Regions from separate parts of the Pseudarthrobacter sp. IC2-21 genome, predicted to be linked through region 1. Evidence: riboswitches for the same ligand, from Rfam matches in the RefSeq annotation. Region 1 holds a riboswitch; each other region holds the start of a gene.
The links. A riboswitch is a leader RNA that binds a small molecule or an ion and turns the genes downstream of it on or off. The one in region 1 is predicted to bind cyclic di-AMP.
Positions count from the first base shown of each region.

Region 2: linked by a shared signal. The riboswitch ahead of SBP01_RS03980 (C40 family peptidase) and the one ahead of SBP01_RS03320 (hypothetical protein) in region 1 are both predicted to bind cyclic di-AMP.
Region 3: linked by a shared signal. The riboswitch ahead of SBP01_RS10425 (LysM domain-containing protein) and the one ahead of SBP01_RS03320 (hypothetical protein) in region 1 are both predicted to bind cyclic di-AMP.

Region 1 covers NZ_CP139145.1:696,899-703,419, reverse strand. The annotation lists gene SBP01_RS03330 (glycosyltransferase family 39 protein) at 1-1,258, shown strand, start outside; gene SBP01_RS03325 (ArnT family glycosyltransferase) at 1,265-3,343, shown strand; cyclic di-AMP (ydaO/yuaA leader) riboswitch at 3,500-3,660, shown strand; gene SBP01_RS03320 (hypothetical protein) at 3,664-4,380, shown strand; gene SBP01_RS03315 (VOC family protein) at 4,485-4,865, opposite strand; gene upp (uracil phosphoribosyltransferase) at 4,931-5,566, opposite strand; gene SBP01_RS03305 (phosphatase PAP2 family protein) at 5,608-6,300, opposite strand; gene SBP01_RS03300 (nucleoside deaminase) at 6,431-6,521, shown strand, end outside.
Region 2 covers NZ_CP139145.1:846,943-853,463, reverse strand. The annotation lists gene SBP01_RS04005 (molybdopterin molybdotransferase MoeA) at 1-505, opposite strand, end outside; gene SBP01_RS04000 (DUF6457 domain-containing protein) at 516-824, opposite strand; gene SBP01_RS03995 (molybdenum cofactor guanylyltransferase) at 821-1,498, opposite strand; gene SBP01_RS03990 (HNH endonuclease) at 1,586-2,086, opposite strand; gene SBP01_RS03985 (NlpC/P60 family protein) at 2,321-3,091, opposite strand; gene SBP01_RS03980 (C40 family peptidase) at 3,243-3,920, opposite strand; cyclic di-AMP (ydaO/yuaA leader) riboswitch at 3,991-4,151, opposite strand; gene SBP01_RS03975 (M23 family metallopeptidase) at 4,300-5,127, opposite strand; cyclic di-AMP (ydaO/yuaA leader) riboswitch at 5,131-5,368, opposite strand; gene SBP01_RS03970 (metal-dependent transcriptional regulator) at 5,516-6,208, opposite strand; gene serC (phosphoserine transaminase) at 6,476-6,521, shown strand, end outside.
Region 3 covers NZ_CP139145.1:2,258,108-2,264,628, forward strand. The annotation lists gene SBP01_RS10390 (NUDIX domain-containing protein) at 1-273, opposite strand, end outside; gene SBP01_RS10395 (DUF1918 domain-containing protein) at 333-527, opposite strand; gene SBP01_RS10400 (metallophosphoesterase) at 600-1,106, shown strand; gene SBP01_RS10405 (DUF1810 domain-containing protein) at 1,123-1,563, opposite strand; gene SBP01_RS10410 (DNA alkylation repair protein) at 1,591-2,127, opposite strand; gene SBP01_RS10415 (TraR/DksA family transcriptional regulator) at 2,124-2,489, opposite strand; gene SBP01_RS10420 (coiled-coil domain-containing protein) at 2,573-3,919, opposite strand; cyclic di-AMP (ydaO/yuaA leader) riboswitch at 4,285-4,487, shown strand; gene SBP01_RS10425 (LysM domain-containing protein) at 4,491-5,306, shown strand; gene SBP01_RS10430 (dienelactone hydrolase family protein) at 5,373-6,344, opposite strand; gene SBP01_RS10435 (ribonuclease Z) at 6,429-6,521, opposite strand, start outside.

The sequences.
Region 1 (6,521 bases):
CGGTTCAACCACCAACAGTTTCCTGGAGCTGACCTTCGGCTACAACGGCTTGTCCCGCATCACCGGCTCGGGCGAGGGTATGCCAGGTGGCGGCGCCGGTGCGCCGGGCGGGACGGGTGCGGGCGGCTTCGGCGGCGGCAACGGCGGGTTCGGCGGAGCCGCCGGCCTGCTGCGGATGTTCGGCACCAGCTTCGGCGCCGAGGTTGCCTGGCTGTTGCCCGCGGCCCTGATCCTGCTGGCTGCCGGCCTGTGGTTCACCCGGAGGGAAATTCGGACCTCCCGTACCCGTGCTGCCCTGATCCTGTGGGGCGGCTGGCTTCTGGTCACGGCGGGTGTCTTCAGCTTCATGAGCGGCATCGTCCACCCCTACTATTCCGTGGCGCTGGCGCCGGCAATCGCAGCCCTGGCGGGCATCGGATCTGTGGAACTGTGGCGTGGCCGGGGTTACTGGCCAGCCCGGATCGTCCTGGCCGTCGTTATCCTGGGCAGTTCCATCTGGTCCGCGGTGCTGCTGGGCCGCGATGTGTCCTGGCTCCCATGGCTGCGCATCGTCATCGTCGTCCTCGGCGTCCTTGCCGGCGCGGCGGTGATCCTTCGGCTCGACGCCCGGGGCACCGCCGGCAGGTTCCGGCACGCCGGTGCGGCCGCCGTCGTCGTAGTTTCCATTCTGGCCGGGGGCCTGGGCACCGGGGCGTGGACCCTGGCGACTGCCGCCTCCGCGCACTCAGGCTCCATCCCGACGTCGGGGCCCGCGGGGTCCTCAACAGGCGGCTTCGGCAACCGGACAGCCGGTTTCCGGGACGGCCGCACCGGGGCCGGCAGTTCAAGCGACGGCTCCTCCGCCGGGGGTGCAGGCGGCGATACTGCTGCCGGCGACAGTGCTTTGGGCGGCCTGCCGGGCGCTGACGGCCCCGGCAGTGAGGGAACGGCGGATTCTGCGGTGACCGCCCTGCTCTCCTCCACCACCACAAAGTGGTCCGCGATTGTCTCCGGCGCTACCCAGGCAGCCAGCCTGGAACTGGCAACAAACACCAGTGTTATTGCCCTGGGCGGCTGGAATGGCGGCGACCCTTACCCCACGCTGGCACAGTTCCAGGACATGGTGTCCAAGGGCGAGATCGGCTACTTCATCGAAGGCGGTGGCATGGGCGGGGGCATGGGCGGCCGGGGCGGTAACTCCGAAGTGGCAGCCTGGGTTCAGGCCAACTTCCAGTCCCAAACCGTGGGCAGCGCTACCGTGTACGCGTTGGCGAAGTAGCCCACCGTGGCCATCGATATCCCGGGCCATGCCGGCGGGCTTCAGGGGCCCACGGACGGCCGGCGCGGTGTTCCTGTGCCGGAAGGTTTCCCGGCGGCCCGTTCACAGGACGGCCATTCACGGTCCGGCCCATCACGTGGCGCCCGTCGCAGGCTCCTCCGGCTGCGTCTGGAGTTGGCCGCGGTCCTGGTGGCCACGGCGGTGCTGTACCTCTGGAACCTGGGAGCATCGGGCTGGGCAAATGCGTTTTATTCCGCGGCGGCCCAGGCGGGCTCCCAGGACTGGACCGCCTGGTTCTTCGGCTCTTCGGACGCCGCCAATTCCATCACCGTTGACAAACCTCCGGCATCGCTGTGGATCATGGGCCTGTCGGTCCGGCTCTTCGGCTTGAGTTCATGGAGCGTCCTGGTACCCGAAGCGCTCATGGGGGTGGCCACGGCGTGGCTGCTGTATCTCGCAGTACGGCGGGCAGCGGGGCCGGCCGCTGCCGATAGCCTCCTGGCACACCGGGCGGGCCTGCTGGCGGCCGTGGTTCTGGCGATCACACCGGTGGCCGCGCTGATGTTCCGGTTCAACAATCCCGATGCCCTGCTTGTTCTGCTCATGACCGCCGCCGGCTACGCGACACTCCGGTCCATTCAGGACGGGAAGGTGCGCTGGCTGGTGCTGGCCGGCGTGCTCCTGGGCTTCGGTTTCCTCACCAAACAGCTCCAGGTGCTGCTGGTGCTTCCCGGTTTTGCCGTGGCCTACTTTGTGGCGGCACCGGAAGGAATCTGCCGTCGCCTGCTTCGCCTGGCGGCGGCGGGTGCGGCCATGGTGGCCGCCGCAGGGTGGTGGCTCCTCGCCGTGGAGCTCACGCCGGCAAACTTGCGGCCGTACATTGGCGGTTCGCAGAACAACTCGATCATTGAGCTCACGCTGGGCTATAACGGTTTGGGCCGCCTGAGCGGTGACGAAACCGGGAGCGTGGGCGGCGGCAACGGGTGGGGCGTTCCGGGCCCGTTGCGGATGTTCAGCAGTGAGTTCGGCGGCCAGATTGCGTGGCTGCTGCCGTCCGTGCTGATCCTCGCCGCCGGCCTGCTGTGGGTGGGCCGGCGGGCACCTCGCACGGATGGTGTCCGCGCCTCCGTCATCATGTGGGGCTCGTGGGTGCTGGTCACGGGGCTGGTCTTCAGTTTCATGGCGGGCATTATCCACCCCTACTACGCGGTGGCACTTGCGCCCGGAATCGCCGGCCTGGCCGGGCTGGGCGGCGTCCTCCTCTGGCAGCACCGGCGGCAGCCCGCCGCAGCGCTGCTGCTCGCCGCTGCCGTGGCGGCTGCGGCAAGCATGGGCTTCGCCCTTTTGGGCACCACCTCCGCCTACGGTCCGTGGCTCCGCTGGTTTGTCCTGGCCGCCGGGCTTGCGGGCGCGGCGGGTGTCTTGTTCGGCCGTTACCTGAGCTTCCGTGTGGTGCAGCGGACGACGGCGGTCCTCGCCGTCGCCGCCTCCCTTGCCGGACCGCTGGCGTTCTCGCTATCAACGGCCGCGGCCGTCCACAGCGGCGCGATCGTCAGCGCCGGACCTGCCACGAGCGCAGGCGGGTTCCGTCCAGGCGGTCCTGCTGCAGCCGGCCAAGGTAACCCGTTACGGAACGGCGCCAATCCCAACGGGCCTGGCGGCACCGCCAGCGGCACCGGCGCCAACATCAATGGACCGGGCGGCACCAGCCGGCAGGCCGGCGGAATGGGTGGCCTTCTGGGTGCCACCTCGCCGTCGGCTCAGTTGGTGACCGCCCTGAGAAGTGACGCGTCCCGCTATACCTGGGCGGCCGCCGTCGTGGGTTCCAACAATGCGGCCGGCTACCAGTTGGCAACGCAACTGCCGGTCATGCCCGTGGGCGGCTTCAATGGAACGGACCCCTCCCCCAGCCTTGGCGGGTTCCAGGATCTGGTGGCGCAAGGCAAGATCCACTACTTCATTGCCGGCGGAACGATGCGGTCCACCAGCGGCTCGGACGCCGCATCCCAGATTGCGCAGTGGGTGGCGGCAACGTTCCCTGCGCAATCCATCGGCGGAACCACGGTTTACGCGCTGGTTGGTTAGCCGCGTAGCGTTGCGGCACCCCTCCGGCGCCAGGCACCGCAAGCCAACACGCCGACGTCGTGATCCTCGTTACCAAAATGTGACTTCGACGGCCTCCTCCGGTACCGTTGATAACGTGCGGTTCCCGTTTGGTCCGCACATCCGGATGACGCCAAGCTCTGCCGCTTCCCGGATTCCGTTCGACCGAGGCAGAGGCGGGGGACCCAGAGTCCCGGGCTTTTAGTGCCCTTGGGGTGAAGCCAGCACGTGATATTCCGTGTGGCCGGATGCCCTCATCCGAACCCGACAGCTAACTCCGCAGGTGTGAGAGGCGATCAATCATGTCTGAATCCAAGGTACAAACGCGCCCGCAGGACGGGTCAAACAAGCTCCGCAACCGGATTCCCACGCTGGGACAGCGTGTGGCCGTTATAGGGACGGCGCTCACGCTCCTCATCGGGTTGGGCGCAGCAGGCCAAGCATCCGAGTCCGGCAGCCTGACGGCCGTCAGCGACACGCAGAAACTGTCCGCTGCCGACATCGAATCCCGATTGACGATGGAAAAGGCCGAAATACGAGCCAAATCTGCGCCGGAGGCCGCCGCTGCTGAAATCAGCGTGGCCCCGCAGGCCGCCGAGCCCGCAGCTGCACCCGCACCGGTTCCAGCTCCTGCGCCGGAGCCCGTGCCGGCACCCGCACCGGCACCTGAACCGGCGCCCGCACCTGAGCCTGCGCCCGTGGTGGCAGTCAATGACCCGGCAGGAGCCCAGGCCTACGCCGCCGGCCAGCTGGGCAGCTATGGCTGGTCCGCTGACCAGATGCAGTGCCTCCAGACGCTGTGGACCAAGGAATCCGACTGGACCACCACGGCCACCAACGCCAGCAGCGGTGCCTACGGCATCGTCCAGTCGCTGCCTGCAGAGAAGATGGCCAGTGCCGGCGCGGACTACCTCACCAACTACCGCACACAGATCAACTGGGGCCTGAACTACATCCAGGAGCGCTACCAGTCGCCGTGCGGTGCTTTGAACTTCCACTTGTCACACAACTGGTACTGATCCGATTCCCCGGAATCCGCACAGCCGCAGCAGGCCCTGAATCCCCCGGTTCAGGGCCTGCTGCCTTCTTTGGCTGAATATTTCCCTGGCTGAATCCAGCTGAATCAGCCCTGGGACTCCCGGCCCGGGATGTACTGCACGGCCCACTTGTTGCCGTCGGGATCCGCGAAGTACACAAAATGGCCCCAGTCCTGCACGTCCACGTCACTCACATCCACCCCGTTCTTCTTGAGATGGGCGTGGGCAGCCTGGATATCGCTGACCACCATCTGCAGGCTCGGGGCCGTCCCCGGCGGGGCGTCGTTGAGGCCCTCGCCAATGCAGATGGAACAGGCGGATCCGGGCGGCGTCAGCTGGACAAAACGGATGCCCTCACTGGGCCGCTCGTCGTAGTCAGCGTTGAAGCCGACTTTGTTGACGTAGAAATCCTTCGCACGGTCCACGTCGGACACAGGGACAAAGACAAGTTCAAGTTTCCAGTCCATCCGCACAGGCTAGCGGCGGGGTCCTGAAACCGGAAGGCCCTCTTACCGCCCTCTTGCTCCGGAAGCTAGCCGGCAATGCCGTAGAGGCGGTCTCCAGCATCGCCGAGCCCGGGAACGATGTAGGACTTGTCGTTGAGCTTTTCGTCGATGGAGGCCAGGACGATGGTCACGTTGGCATCCGCCAGTTCTTCTTCCAGCTTGGCCAGGCCTTCCGGCGCGGCCAGCAGGCAAATGCAGGTGACGTCGGAGGCGCCGCGCTTGAACAGGAACTTGATGGCTTCGCGGAGGGTCCCGCCGGTAGCCAGCATGGGATCCAGGACAAAGATCTGACGGTCCGTAAGGTCCTCCGGCAGACGCTCGGCGTAGGTGATGATGTCCAGCGTTTCCTCGTCGCGGGCCATGCCCAGGAAACCCACCTCAGCAGTGGGGACCAGTTTGGTCATGCCCTCAAGCATGCCCAGGCCGGCGCGGAGGATGGGGACCACCAGCGGGGTGGGCTTGGTGAAGGCGGTGCCCACGGTGGTGCTCACCGGCGTTTCGATGGTCACGGGCTGGGTGCGCACATCGCGCGTGGCCTCATACGCGAGCAGTGTCACCAGCTCTTCCGTCAGCATCCGGAAAACCGGAGACGGGGTGTTTTTGTCCCTCAGGACGGTGAGCTTATGGGCGACCAGCGGGTGGTCAACAACAAGAGTGCGCATGGGTCAAAACTATCATCCGGCCCGGGCGGCCCCGCCGGGAGTCAGCTCCGCTGCTCGTCCCGGATAGCAGGGTGTTCGAACGTCGGGGGCGGACCTGCGTGCTCGCGTCTCCGCAATACATGGAAAAGCCTGTGGGCCAGGATCACTATTCCCACCCACGCCAGGCCCAGGAACCAGCCGGCCATGACGTCCGTCATCCAGTGGTGCCCCAGGAAAACCCGGCTCAGGCCCATGGCAATGATGAAGACCACCCCGGCGACGATCGCGGTGATTCGCGCCCAGGTCATCTCAAACTGGAGGCACATGATGTAGATCAGGACACCAATGACCACCGTGGTGTTCAGGGTGTGGCCGCTGGGGAACGACGGCGAGGTCTCATACGGCGGGACCGCATCAGCGTGGTCCGGGCGGGTGCGGCCAACCAGGCGCTTACCCACTGTCGTCGCCGTCGTGGAGACGGCTGCGGCGCCGCCCACCAGGATGATGGGGCGCCATGTCCTGCTCAGGAACGTGAGCCAGGCTGTCAGGATGCTGGCCAGGATGGGCATGCCGATGCCGCCGCCGATGTTGGTGAATGCCGTCACGGCTGCGTCGAGGCCGGGGTTCCGCAGGCTTTCGGCCAGTTGGAGCGCAGGCCGGTCCAGGGACGTCAGCCCGGCATCGTCCACCACGTTGTCGTAGACCTCGGCACCGAGCAGCGCCATGATGACCACCAGAACACCACCCACCAGCATGGTGATCCACAGCGCCGCGTACGGTTTGAACCATTGGCCTGCACGGGCCCTGAATGTGTCAACATCCACGAGTTCCTCCTGGCGTCAGTGGGTGGCAAGGACGGATATCACTCGAAACTATCATTGAGCCATGGCGCCGGGCGAAAAGAAACACAGCGAATGGATGGGCCTTGCCCTTGAGGAGGCCCGGCGCGCCCTTGCCACGGAGGACGTGCCCATCG
Region 2 (6,521 bases), 150 kb from region 1:
CCAGGACATCCCCTTCAACCGCTTCCTCGCCGGCTTTCCGGATGTGCTGACCGTTCCTGGGTTCACCGGGACGGGCGGTGCCGCCTGTTTGCAGCAGCGGCAGCCCGTCCTCGTCAGTGCCAAGCACGGCGCTTTCGCTGCGCAGCACCGCCCTTGCCCCGGGCGGGATCAATCCTCCCGTGACAATGGGACTGGCCTGATGCGGCGCGAGCCGCTGGCCGGGCTCCGACACAATCCACGGACCGCTGCCGTTAACTGCCCAGCCGTCCATGGCCGAGGACGCGTAGTGCGGCATGTCGTGGAGCGCGGCAATGTCTTCCACCAGGACCCGGCCCAAGGCCTGGCCGAGCGGAACACGTCCGGGCGGGATCGGGGTGGCGCCATCAAAGGCTGCTTTGCGTGCTTCTTCCCATGTATGGGCCAGGTGCACCGGGCCGGTCTCCGGCGTTGGCGGGGCGTGCAGCGGGTCGGGGCTCCCGGCTTCATCGCCGGGGGCGGTGGTCATTCGACGGTGATCATTCGACGGGGGCCCCGGCTGATTTCGGTTCTGTGGCCGCAGAGTCGTAGTCGGCGGCCAGGGTCCTGGCACGGTCCAGGGCTGCGTTCATGGCGGCGGCATCAGGTGCTTGCCCCGGGCCGGCAGCCAGGCCCGCGGCGAGGCCGGCAATAAAGGTGGTCAGTGGTGCGGCCGGGCGCACTACCGAGTGTGCCGCCACTCCGGCCAACGAAAGGATGGCGTTGACGTCAATCTGCACGTCTTCCAAGTCATACGCCTGCAGCAGCGACCTGCTCCACTCTTCCAGCGTCTCGTCCTGACTTTTCACGCTCTGCCTCCCAATTCATCTGCGGCCGCTTTGCTCCGGGAGCCACCAAGTGGACCAGGGCCGCCCACCCCGAGTGTGGCGGCGTCGTCCCAGGTGTCCACGTCTGCCGTGGACCGGGCCGGAACGGCAACAGGCTTTACGTCAAGACTAGCAAGGAGTGCCCGAACCGACCCGTTGATCAGTTGACCCCTGGCCGCAAGTTCAGCCGCCGAGCGTTGTAGCGCGGGCGTGCTATAAAAGCCCACCAGGGGCTGCCGGCGGCCATCCTCCGAGACAGCCACCACGCCGTCGCACGTTGTCAGGGGACCGGCGGCCAGCAGCCCCTCCCGAAGTGCCGTCACCGCCTGCCGCACATTCGGCATGTCGCAGGCAAGAACAAGGGTCACCGGCGGCCGGCTTCCACCGGCCTTCGCCAGCGCCGCAAGCCCGGCGGCAATGGCCGCGGCCGGACCGCCGAAGGCGGGCTCCTCGCGGCAGCTGAGGATGCCGGCCGGATGTTCCGCGGGCTCAGGACCCACCACAACCACGGCCCGGGCACCTCCGGCAGCGGCGATGGAGCGGCCCAACAAGGTGTCGCCGTCGTACTTCAGCCCCTGCTTGGGCACGCCGCCCAGGCGTTCCGAACGGCCGCCGGCAAGAATGACGGCATCAAAATCGAACGAGTCTGCATCCACCAGCCCAGCCTAGCCGCGCCGGAACGTCCGTGGGCATGCGCGACTGTTACTCCTCGCGCGCGCCCGAAACCGGCAGTCCGGAAGCGTTCAGGCCGCCCGTTCAGGCAGCAAAAACGGATCCCAGGCAGGCGTCGGCTTCTCCAGTTCCTTGATCTGCCAGATGGTGCCGTGCGGCGCTTCCGGCACAAACCTCAGCTTCCAGCCCATCTCGGCCGGGGTGTGGTCACCTTTGCTGTTGTTGCATCGGAGGCAGGCGGCCACCAGGTTCTCCCACGAATCGGCACCGCCACGCGATTTGGGCTGCACGTGGTCGATGGTGTGGGCACCTTTGCCGCAGTAGGCACACCGGTGACCGTCGCGCCGGAGGACGCCGCGGCGGCTTACCGCGGTGCTCTGGTTATATCTGGGACGGATGTAACGGTTCAGGAGAATCACAGACGGGCGGCCCAGAATCTCCTGCGGCCCCACCACGGGGTCATCGCCCTCGGCAATAACACTGGCCTTGCCCGTGAGCACAAGCACCAGCGCCCGGCGGAAGGTGACTACCGCCAGCGGTTCATATCCAGCATTCAGAACGAGAGTGCGCATGCACTTACCTCTTTGTGGCCGCACCCGTCAGGGGCACGAGGGCCGGCTGCCCCCGGCATATCCGGGCTATGGATCGACACCACAAGAGTAAACAAAAAATGCCCGGATAAACTAATCGCTCGGTCCGGCCGTTTCCGGGATGCCCGGCCTGGCGGCTGCCGCCGCGTCCCTGAGGGAACAGACAGCAAAGGACCCCCGCCACCAGGCAGGGGTCCTTTGAAGGCTCAACAGCTGTTAGGACACGCGGATGAAAACCGGTCCTGATCCAACATTGGCGCTGAACACAACGGTCTGGTTGCCGTTGTAGCCGCCGTGCACGGCCTGGCCGTTGCCTGCGTAAACGGCAATGTGGGCCATGCCCGCGCCACCGTTTGCGTAGTAGATCAGGTCGCCGGGCTTTGCTTCTGCTGCACTGACGGTGCGGCCCAGGGAGAGGTAGCCTGCGGGCCAGTCATGGAAGTTGATGCCTACGGCGGCCAGTGAGTTGGTCACGAGCATGGTGCAGTCCTGGTTGACGCCCAGCTGGGCGTACGCTGCGGACAGGATGGCCTGGCCCTTGCCGCTGGCAGCGACCGGGGCGGCCGGAGCCGCGGGGGCGGACGAAGCAACCTTGATGGCGGCCGCAGGCGCCGCGGCGGGAGCGGCCGCGGCTGCCGGGGCTGCCTCAACAACGGGCTCGGGCTCCGGCTCTGCGACGGGAGCCGGCGTGGTGGTTACTGCCGGCTTCTCGTAGGAGATGGCGATCGTGGATTCAGCCGAAATAACGGCCGGCGCGGCCGTTCCAATTTCAAAGCTGGCCGTCGAAGCGGCTTCGCGCTGCACATTGGTATCAGCGGCGTTGGCCGCGATACCGCTGGTCAGGACCAGGCCGGAGGCAGCAGCGATAACCGCAGCCTGACGGCCCATGCCGCCGGCGTTGTCGCCGACAGCCTTGGCAATGACAGCCAGCGAGTTGGTCTTGGTGACCTCGGCGCGGTGCCGTGCAACAGTTGCACGTGTCGTCATCAATTTTTCTCTCTTTCGTGTTCCTCGGGACCGCGAGGGCAGCCCAAGGTCTTTGGACGCGCCGGCATCTTGGGGGTACGCCGGCACGCCCCGAACGGGGATTTAGCGAAGAGTTTCCAGGAAAGAAACGGGAGGAAGTCCGGAGTTAGGACTAGCCCAGGGTGTAGAAGGAGGACGTGCCCGTTGCTGCAGCGGCGTGCAGCAGGGTGCCTTGGGAGGGGTTGAGCGCGCTGATCATCATGCCGTTGCCCACGTAGATGCCCACGTGTGCGCCACCGTTCTGCATGACCAGGTCACCGGGGGACGGCGTGGAGGTGGGCCGCATGGCGTTCCAGGCATTGGTGCGGGGAATGCTGATGCCGGCCTGGGCGTAGACCCACTGGGTAAAGCCTGAGCAGTCCCAGCCATTGGGAGTGGTGCCGCCCCAGAGGTAGGGGTGGCCGATGCCGGTGTAGGCGATAGCTGCCAGGCCCGACGCGGCTGCCGAAGAAACGGCAGCTGCAGGCTTGGCTGCGGCATCCTTGGTTACGTCAGCAGCACGGCTTGCCGTTGCTGTTTCCGTTGCCGTGGACTGAGCACGGACCGGCGCGATCACGGGTGCAGCCGTGGTCTTGACTACCGGGCGCTCGAAAGACACGGTGGCAGTGGGTGCGGCGGTGACGGCAAGAGCAGCCTGGGCAGATCCGGACTCGGTAGACGCGGACACACCAGCGGTGGTGTCCGCGGCGTTGGCCGGAAGCCCCATGGTCAGGATGAGACCTGACGCGGCTGCGATAACAGCAGCCTGGCGACCTACGGTCCCGGCGTTTGCACTTACTGCCTTGGACACGGAGCCCAAAGGATTGGTGCGAACCGTTTGCGCACGGTGGCGCGCAGAATTATGGCGTGAAGACACGAAGGTAGCCTCTCCCAATGCCTGCGAGGTGAGCTGTCGGATTCGGATGGGAGTCACCCGGCCGCGCTGCTTCCTGGGAAGCTTTGCGACTTAACCCCAAGGCCTTCAGAATCGAAGACCAAAATTGGTTCCCCCGCCCCTGCCAGACGATGTCATGCGAACGGACCTTGAGCGGTGGCAGAGCTAGGCAATCCACTCAAGAACGTCAACTTCGGAAAAGTTGACGCGACTTAGACGTTACAGGACTTCAGAGCGAATGTCACATTCAGGTCACGGCAAGCCGAAGAGATTTGAGAGTTTGCCATCATTTGGCTCAGAGCCAGCCTGTGGGGTCAACGACTTCGCCGTTGACCTGAACCTCGAAGTGGAGGTGGCAGCCGGTGGAGGCGCCCGTGGTGCCGCTGAGGGCCACCACCTGGCCGCGGGTCACGGTCTGGCCAACGGTCACGGAGGCTGAGGACAGGTGGTTGTACGTGGTTTCCAAGCCGTTGCCGTGGTCGATCACGACGCGGTTGCCACCGCCGTACTGATGCCAGCCTACGAAGGTCACGGTGCCGCTGGCGGCGGCCAGGACCGAAGTTCCGCATTGGGCCACGTAGTCCTGGCCGCGGTGAAAGTCGCCGGTACCACCCGTAATGGGGCTGATCCTGAAGCCGAACGGGGACGCCGTGATGAGCTGCGCGAGCGGCGCTCCCAGGCTCCCGGCGGAGGCAGCCCGGGTAATGGACCCGGCCGACTGCGCACTCAACAGTTGTTTCAGCTTGCCGTCCGGGTCACCCTGGGTCACCACGGAAGAACGGCTGAAATCAATCTGGGCCCCGGCCGCGGCCGAAATCTCCGGCTGCGGAGCGGCTGACACGGCCGCAACGGAGTTGCCGGGCTGCTGGTCTGCCATGATCGGGCCCGTTGCCGGAACGGTGACGGTCAGGATCAGGCCGGTGGCAGCAAGTGCCACGCCGGCCTTCTGCCCAACACCGCTGGCGGCGGCGAAGTCGGTGACCTGCCGGAAGGCGCCCCGACGGCGGCGCCGCGCTTCACGCTGGGGATCGCGGGGCCTCTCCGCAGTGTGATCCTCAACCGCGCGGGGCGCAGCAGCGGGGCCGGCCGCGCGGCGGCGGCCCCTGGAGTAATGCGTGGTCAAGAATGTTCCTCTCTGGATAGCCTGCGAAGTTAGCTGTCGGATTCGGGTCAGAGAGTTCTAAGACCCGGTCCGCCGTTGCAAGCACTCGGCGCAGAGATACCCATGAGGGTCCTGGGAGAGGCTTGCTGCTGACGGACTTCACCCCAAGGCAGCCTTGCGACTGCCGGTTGTGGTTCCCCCGCCTCTGCCAGTGGATGACTCGTGCACCTGATCCGCTGGCAGAGCTCGGCTCCGGATCAGGTAACGCTTTTATATCGACGCTTGGGTTTAAACTATAGGCGATCAAAACGGGCAGTAACAATTCCGTTATATTTGCGGAACTGACGGCCGTGCGCTAGCCCCTTGCGTCGGGGTGCCGCAGAGCGGCCTCCTGCTGGAGCTCCCGGCCCTAGCTGATGGAAACGAAAACGTGGGCCGCGACCTCGGGCGGCAACTCGAGCGCACCTTCAATGCCCGGAACCCGCACTGATATGTACTCGCCGACGCGCTCGAGGGAGACTGCCGCGCCGGGCCGGATGCCCCCTTCGTCGAGCTGCACCAGCAACTCGGGTTCCACCTGGATGGGCTCGGCCAGCCTGCTGACGGTCACGCTCGACGTCGGCCCGTATCCGCGCATGGCCTCAACGAGATTAATCACACCTGCTTCCGGCAGGGCGGCAGCACCCCCCAGCGCAGCCAGCCCGGGGATGGGGTTGCCGTAGGGCGACTTGGTGGGGTGGTCAAGGAGTTGGTAGATGCGCCGTTCCACACGCTCGCTCATCACATGCTCCCAGCGGCACGCCTCGTCATGGACGTACGCCCAGTCCAAGCCAATGACATCGGCCAGGAGCCGCTCGGCGAGCCGGTGTTTGCGCATGACTTCGGTGGCGCGCTTGCGGCCGGTGTCGGTAAGTTCCAAATGACGGTCTCCGGAGACCACTACCAGGCCGTCCCGCTCCATCCGGCCAACAGTTTGGGACACGGTAGGTCCGGAATGGCGCAGCCGCTCGGCGATGCGGGCGCGGAGGGCAACGATGTTTTCTTCTTCAAGCTCCAAAATGGTTCGAAGATACATCTCCGTGGTATCGATCAGATCCGTCATCCAGCTCAGCTCCTCGAGCACAGTACCTTGCGTTGACCCACCGTATCGCGTTCAAGCCGCAGCGAGGTCCAGTAAAAAGCTTAGCCTATTTTGAATTTGTCCGGATAATCGGCCGCCGTCTCACTGGCCAGACTGTGACGGTGCCGGTTGCAGCCCTGTCCAGGGTTTCAGGCAGAATAAAAGCGGCCCTCGTTGCAGTCGCCGCTGATTGCCGGCCACCCCACCGTCCCGGACGCCAAACATGTCCATGCCGAAATTGGAGCCCTTGTGAGCGAAACCAGCATCACTATTCCCGCCGATCTCCTGCCCAAGG
Region 3 (6,521 bases), 1.6 Mb from region 1:
CTCCCGCAACGCGCCGGTCACGGGGTCCTCGTGCTGGTGGAGCGCGCCGCCGGGCAGTCCCCAGGTTCCGCCGTTGTGGCTCCACAACGCGCGGTGCTGGAGCAGGACCCCTTTGCCGGGGTCGTAGGCCAACACCCCGGCGGCACCGAATTTGCCCCAGAACTTCCCCCGGTCACCCTCCACCCACGCGTCACCCGGGTCCCGCGGACCCGTGCGTGCCGGCGGAAAATGGCGGTTGGCATCAGCGGACGTGGAAGCCAGTGATTGATCCATGGTTCCAGTCTGACAGGTGCACAGCGACTCTGCCGGGCACCTGCCGGACCGGGCTGGTCTTACTGGCCTGCGTGCCCGCGTTCGACGGCGAAATCACCGCCGGGATACATGACCGTTTCGTGTCCGTCGTCGAAGCGGACAAGGTAGGGCGGGTGCCCTTCCTGACCCCGCACTTCCACGATCACCCCGTGCCGGTCGGACGAACCGACAGTCCTGCCCCGGACGATGATCCTGTCGCCTTGGGTTGCCTCCATGTCAATCACCTCCAAGGCCCAGAGTACGACGCGGCGGCGGGCAGTAACAGGGGCGCATGGCAGGATTCACATATGCCGCTGCGCCTTCTGCTCGTCTCAGACACACATGTCCCCAAGCGTGCGCGGGAACTGCCCGCCCAGGTGTGGGACGCCGTCGAAAGCGCGGACGTGGTGTTCCATGCCGGCGACTGGGTGAACCCGGAACTGCTGGACCGGTTTGAACAGCGGAGCCGGCAGCTGGTGGCGGTCTACGGCAACAATGACGGGCCGGAGATCCGCCGCAGGCTTCCGGAAAGGCAGTACGTGGTGCTCGAAGGCGTCCGGTTCGCCGTAGTGCACGAGACCGGTCCGGCAAAGGGCAGAAACGAGCGTGCCGAAGCGTTGTTCCCGGAGTCCGATGTTCTGGTGTTCGGCCACAGCCACATCCCTTGGGACGCAACGTCGCCAGGAGGTTTACGCCTGCTCAACCCCGGCTCGCCCACGGACCGCCGGCGCCAGCCTTTTTGCACGTACATGACCGCGACGGTGGACGGCGGGATCCTGGGGCACGTGCAGCTGGAGGTGGTCCGGAAGCAATGATGCCGGGCCGGCGGGGTCAGTCGTGGTGCGCGGCGAGCAGTTCGTCGGTGGCGGGGTCCGGCTGGCCGTCGAAGAACTGTGCCAGCACGGTTTTGAAAACCGTCTCGCCGGGCGCTGCACGCAGGAACAGGGTCATGGAGGAACGCAGTTTCTTCGCGTCGATGCCGCCGAAGATATCGGCGGCGGAACGCCCGGTATGGGTGGACACGGCTACGCTGCACTCGAGGAGCCGGGGTCCCAGGACGTCGTGCTTCAGGTAGGCCTGTGCCTCCTCCAATGAGCTGATGGCATACTTCACGGACGTGGGGCTGCTGCCGAGTCCGGCAATCTGGGGGAAAATGAACCACATCCAGTGGCCCCGTTTGCTGCCCAGTTGCAGTTCCGACAGCGCCTGCCGGTACGTACCGCCGCTCTCCTGTGCCTCAACAAAGCGTTCCAGGTTGTAGGTGGTGGTCATGTGCGTCTCCTTCTGTCAGGCGTGAATTCAGGTTGTGGGGGCCGGGGTTCCGGTAGCGAGGGCCGCGGCGTGGCGGACCCAGCCGTCAGGATCCCGGCTCCAGCGTGCCATCACCACCCCGGCGCGTTGGCGGTCCGCGCCCTCCAGCGCCGCGAGCAGCGGAACCACGACGTCGGCCGTCAGGGGGTCCACCAACTCCGCTGTGTGCGCCGACCGGATGAAGCCTTCCAGCCGGGTCAGGTCCGAGTGCCGCAGGAGGGCCACCCGGGATTGCAGGAGCACGACGGCGGCCAGGCGCCGCTCGTAGACGGCCCGCCTGCCCGGCCCGGGCTGGCCCCACAGTTGCGAGGCGAGTGCCGTCACGTCGTCGTGGGCGAGGCCCTTGAATTTCGTGCCGGCGTCCCGGATGGTTCCCCGCACGGCTCCAACTGATGCGCCGTAGGAACTGAGGGCCCCGCCCAGGCGTGATTCCACTTCCTCCGACCGGTACCAGGTGCCTTCATTCTGCAGGGTGGTGTCGATGAACCGGGCCGCGTCCTGCACGGTTTGATTCACCGGGCTCACCTACCGTGCCGGCGTCCCGCGCCGGAATGCTCAATGCAGTACAGGGTCCAGGGCCGCGCCTCAAGGCGGCCCTCGGCGATTGGTCCTCCGCAGACGGCACACACCCCGTAGGTGCCGTCCGAGATTCTGTGCAGTGCCGCTTCGACCTCCGCCAGACCGGCACTGCTTTGGTTCAGCAGCGCCGCTGCCTGTGACAGTTCGAAGGCAATGGTGGCGCCCTCGGGGTCATGTTCGTCGTCCACATTGGAGTCCTGTCGGGCGGCATTGGCAGCGGAAATATCGGCCCGTAGCGCTGGCAGCAGTGCCAGCTTCCGGCCCCGCTCTTCCTCCAGCAGGATCCGGAACCGTTCAAAGTCAGCCATGGGAAAAGCCTAACGCCGCGGAGTCCGCCGGACCTGCAGCTTCACCGAGGCTGCAGGGGCCGGGCCGCACGCCGGCGGGGCCGTCAGTACCAATTCCTGATGACGGAGTGATTCCAGGCGCCGCACGGGGAGCCGTAGCGGTTCAGGATGTAGGCAAGCCCCCAGTCAACCTGGGTGCGGTAGCTGGTGAGCCAGTCGCTGCCTGTGCTGCCATACTTGCTGGCCGGGAGCGCCTGCGCGATGCCGTAGGCCCCTGAATACGGGTTGGTGGCCGTGGTGAGCCAGTTGGATTCCTTCGTCCATAGCTGCGCCAGGCATTGGAACTGGTCCTGTTCCCAGCCGTATGCGGAAAGCCGCCCGGCGGCATAATTGCGGGCACCGGCGGGATCGTTGACGGCGCCGCCCGGAACGGAAGGTACAACGACGACGGCGGGCGGCGGGGCCGGCGTCGGGCTTTCCAGCGGCGGTGCGGGAGGTGCGGGTACCGGATTTTGGGGTACGGGGTTTTGCGGCGCCGGATTTTGGGGCGCCGGATTGTGGGGTTCGGGATTTGGGCGCGCAGGATCTGCCGGGGTTTGGGCGGCAGCCCGGGCAGCAGCTTCAGCCTGCTGGCGTGCCCGCTCCTCCGCTGCCGCACGTTTGGCCGCCTGGGATGCCTCGTAGGCGGCCACAGCAGCCTGGCCCTGCCGGAACTCTCCTTCGACGGCTGCCGTGGTGCCCTTCAGGGAAGCGAGCTGGGCGGTGAGTTCCTGACTGTGCTGCTGCTGTTCCGTGACGTGCTGCACCATTGCGCGCTGGGCGGCCTGCGCCGAGGACAGCTTGGCTTCGGCAATGCCGGCAAGGCGTTCGCGCTCAGTTTTGGCGGCGCGCTCCTGCTCGGCCAGCGCGTCCGCGATCCGTTCGGCCTCAGCTGATTTGTGAACCAGCACCGAGGTTTTGTCGCTGACGATCCGGACAATGTTCAGGGCGTGGATACTGTTCGTCTGCAAGGCATCGAGCGCCACGAAGAACCCCATATTTGTGCCGCCGGTCTTATAGGACTGCGCGGCGAGGGCTCCGATTTCCCTCTTATGCAGGCTCGATTCCTCCTTCGCCCGTGCCACCTGCACGGCCAGGGCGTCCGCCTTGGAACCGGCAGCCCGAAGATCGTCCTGCGCCACCGAGTATCCGGCGGCAGCGGTGACGGCCGCATTGCCCAGCGCCTCTGCCTCGGCCTGCAGGCCGCCGAGCAGGTCACCGATTTTGGTGACTTCAGCGGCCGTGGCGGCCTCGCTTGTTTTGGCTCCCTCCACGTCCTGCCAGGAAGGATAGCCGCCGGGAGGAGCCGGGTCCGCGGCGCGGGCCGGCAGCATGGAAGACGAGGCGGCCACAGCCAGTGCAAGCACGGCCGCGAGGCCGGTCAGCCGCAATTTGTGGGCAAGCAGGGACATAGTCCGTGAGCCTACCGGGCAAGTCTCCGATTCCGGGGAATATCGGTCCCGCGTCAGGCCCCGGACCGGGCCGGTCAGCCCGCCACGGTCCACGTCTCCGGCCTTGCCGGCGCCAGGAAATATTCGCCTTGGCCGGCCTGCGGACGGCGTTCCAGTGCCCTTTTTGGGGAGAATTGAATCAGTTGGATGACCTGTGGGGGCATATACGCATCCCGCGCGGTGACCTGCATCGTCGTCGTCCCTGGCCCAGGAACGCTCCGCGCCGCGCGGATGAATTCCGGCCGTACATTCCGTTACCGGAATGTGACATTCGGGAAAAGCAGCCGCTATGGTCGTTGGGTGCCCTGGTTTTAGGCCAGGACATTCCCGTCAGTATGCCGAGCCCTGCCACTGACCCGGGATCCCAGACGCAATGCAACTGGCAGGGACGGGGGAACCACATTTCCACGGCCTGAACAGGCCTTGGGGTTAAGTCGGCACTCGTCCCGTCCCTTGAGGCGGCGATCCCGGCCGGGTCTCTCCAACCCGAACCCGACAGCTCACCCCGCAGGCATGGGAGAGGCAAACAACCATGTCCAAGAAGTCCACTGCCGCACGCCATCGTGCAGCCACCCCCACTACATCCCGTGCACTGATGATCGGACGGCCGGCCCTCGTGGTCGCCGCCGCATCCGGCCTGTTTTTCGGCTTCAGCACCCCTGCCCACGCCGGCGTCCACGGACCCGAAGACTCCGGAACGGTCACCCCTCAAGGCCAGGTAAGCGCACCCGCAGCAGCCGTGGCTCCGGCTCCGGCCGCAGCCGCTGTGCATACTGTCGTATCCGGCGACACACTGGGCCAGATCTCCGCGGCCAACGGCGTGGCACTCAGCAACGTTTTGGCCGCAAACGGCCTGTCGCTGGACAGCATCATCTACCCGGGCAACCAAATCCGGATCCCTGCCGCCGGGCAGGCCGCACCGGCACCGGCACCGGCATCGGTTCCCGCCCCCGCAGCCAAGGCCGCCGCGGCGCCGACTGCACCGGCCAACACCGGCGTCAAGCTCGCGTCCAGCCCGGCCCCGGCCCAGGCTGCCACCGGAGCAGCCGGCTCGGCGATCCTGGCCTCTGCCTACTCCCAGCTCGGCGTCCAGCAGGACTGCACCGCCATGGTGGAGAAGGCACTGCGCTCAGCCGGTAAGAGTGTCGGAGACCTTGCCCCGGGCCAGTTCTTCCAGTACGGAAGCGTTGTTGGCACGCCCGCTCCGGGTGACCTGGTGATCACCGCCGGACACGTTGGTGTCTTTGCCGGCAACGGCCAGGTTGTCAGCGGCGGCGTCGACGGTTTCAAGACCCAGGTCCACTCCATCAGCTGGCTCCAGGGCGCATCCTTCGTCCACGTGGCGTGACCCCGGCCGGTTGGACGGCGGCGCGCGGCAGTATGCCGACCGCCGTCGTCCGCCGCTGCTGCGCACTCACACGTACTTCCCGAACCAGGACAGCATGTCATTCCAGGCAGCCGTTGCCTGGGTCTGGTTACACCGGTCCCCGGTGTCATTGTGGAAGGCGTGGTCCACGCCGGGGTACACGGTGAGCTGATGCGCCACCGTGGTGGCGTCCAGGGCATCGCGGAGTGCCGGCATGGTTCCGGTGATCCGCTTGTCCAGTTCGGCGTACACCCCGAACACCGCGGCCTTGATCTCCGGCACCCGGTTCAGGTCCGGCGCGGGCCCGTAGAACGCTGCCGTGGCCTTGAGCCCGGGTAGTTCCGTGGCCGCCTGCCAGGTGATCCCGCCGCCGAAGCAGTAGCCGTTCATGGCGATCCGTCCTTTGTCCACGAACTCCTGGCCGCGCAGATAGTCAAAGGCCGCAGCAAAATCGGCAACATGGCGGGCTGACCCGGCGTTGGTCAGCGCTCCGGGGACGGCGTCCGGATCCAGGCTGCCCGTGCCTCCTTCCCTGCTCAGCAGGTCCGGTGCCAGCGACACATAGCCGGCTTTGGCGAAACGGCGCGCCACGTCCTGGATGTGCGCGGTCAACCCGCGGTTCTCATGACACACCAGTACGGCCGGACCCGCAGCGCCCAACGCGGGACGGGCAAGGTAGCCGCTGATTTCTGTACCGTCCGCACCGAACGCGACGGTCGCCGTCGTCAATCCTGCCGCACCCTCGGGGACGGACAACGGACTCTTCGCCCCCGGTACCGGCCCGCCGGATGCCATGCCGGTACCCGTCGTCGAAGCAGAGGGCGACGGCATCGGTTCGGTTCCCCGCGGGACTTCCTCGGGCGTGCACCCCACCAGCAGCATCGCGGCCGACGCCGCGGCCATGCTGCCCGTGATGAAAGCGACCCGCCGCGTGAACGTTTGATGCGCCATGGCACGGGCGCGGTAATCATCAAAGAATTCCTCGATCAGGTACCGTTCATACTTTCCAAGCTGGATCATGGCCGGCCTCCTCGCGTGAGGCTAATATCCTGCTCCCGAAACACAATCTCCGGCAAGGGGCGGCTGCCCCTTCCGTCCCGCGGCCTAAGGCAGCCGACGCCGTTTTGGAAAGGCGAACCGGTCCAGGTCCCTGGCGGCGATCACTGCGGAGCCGCCGGCGCGGCGCCGCGCCTGGTC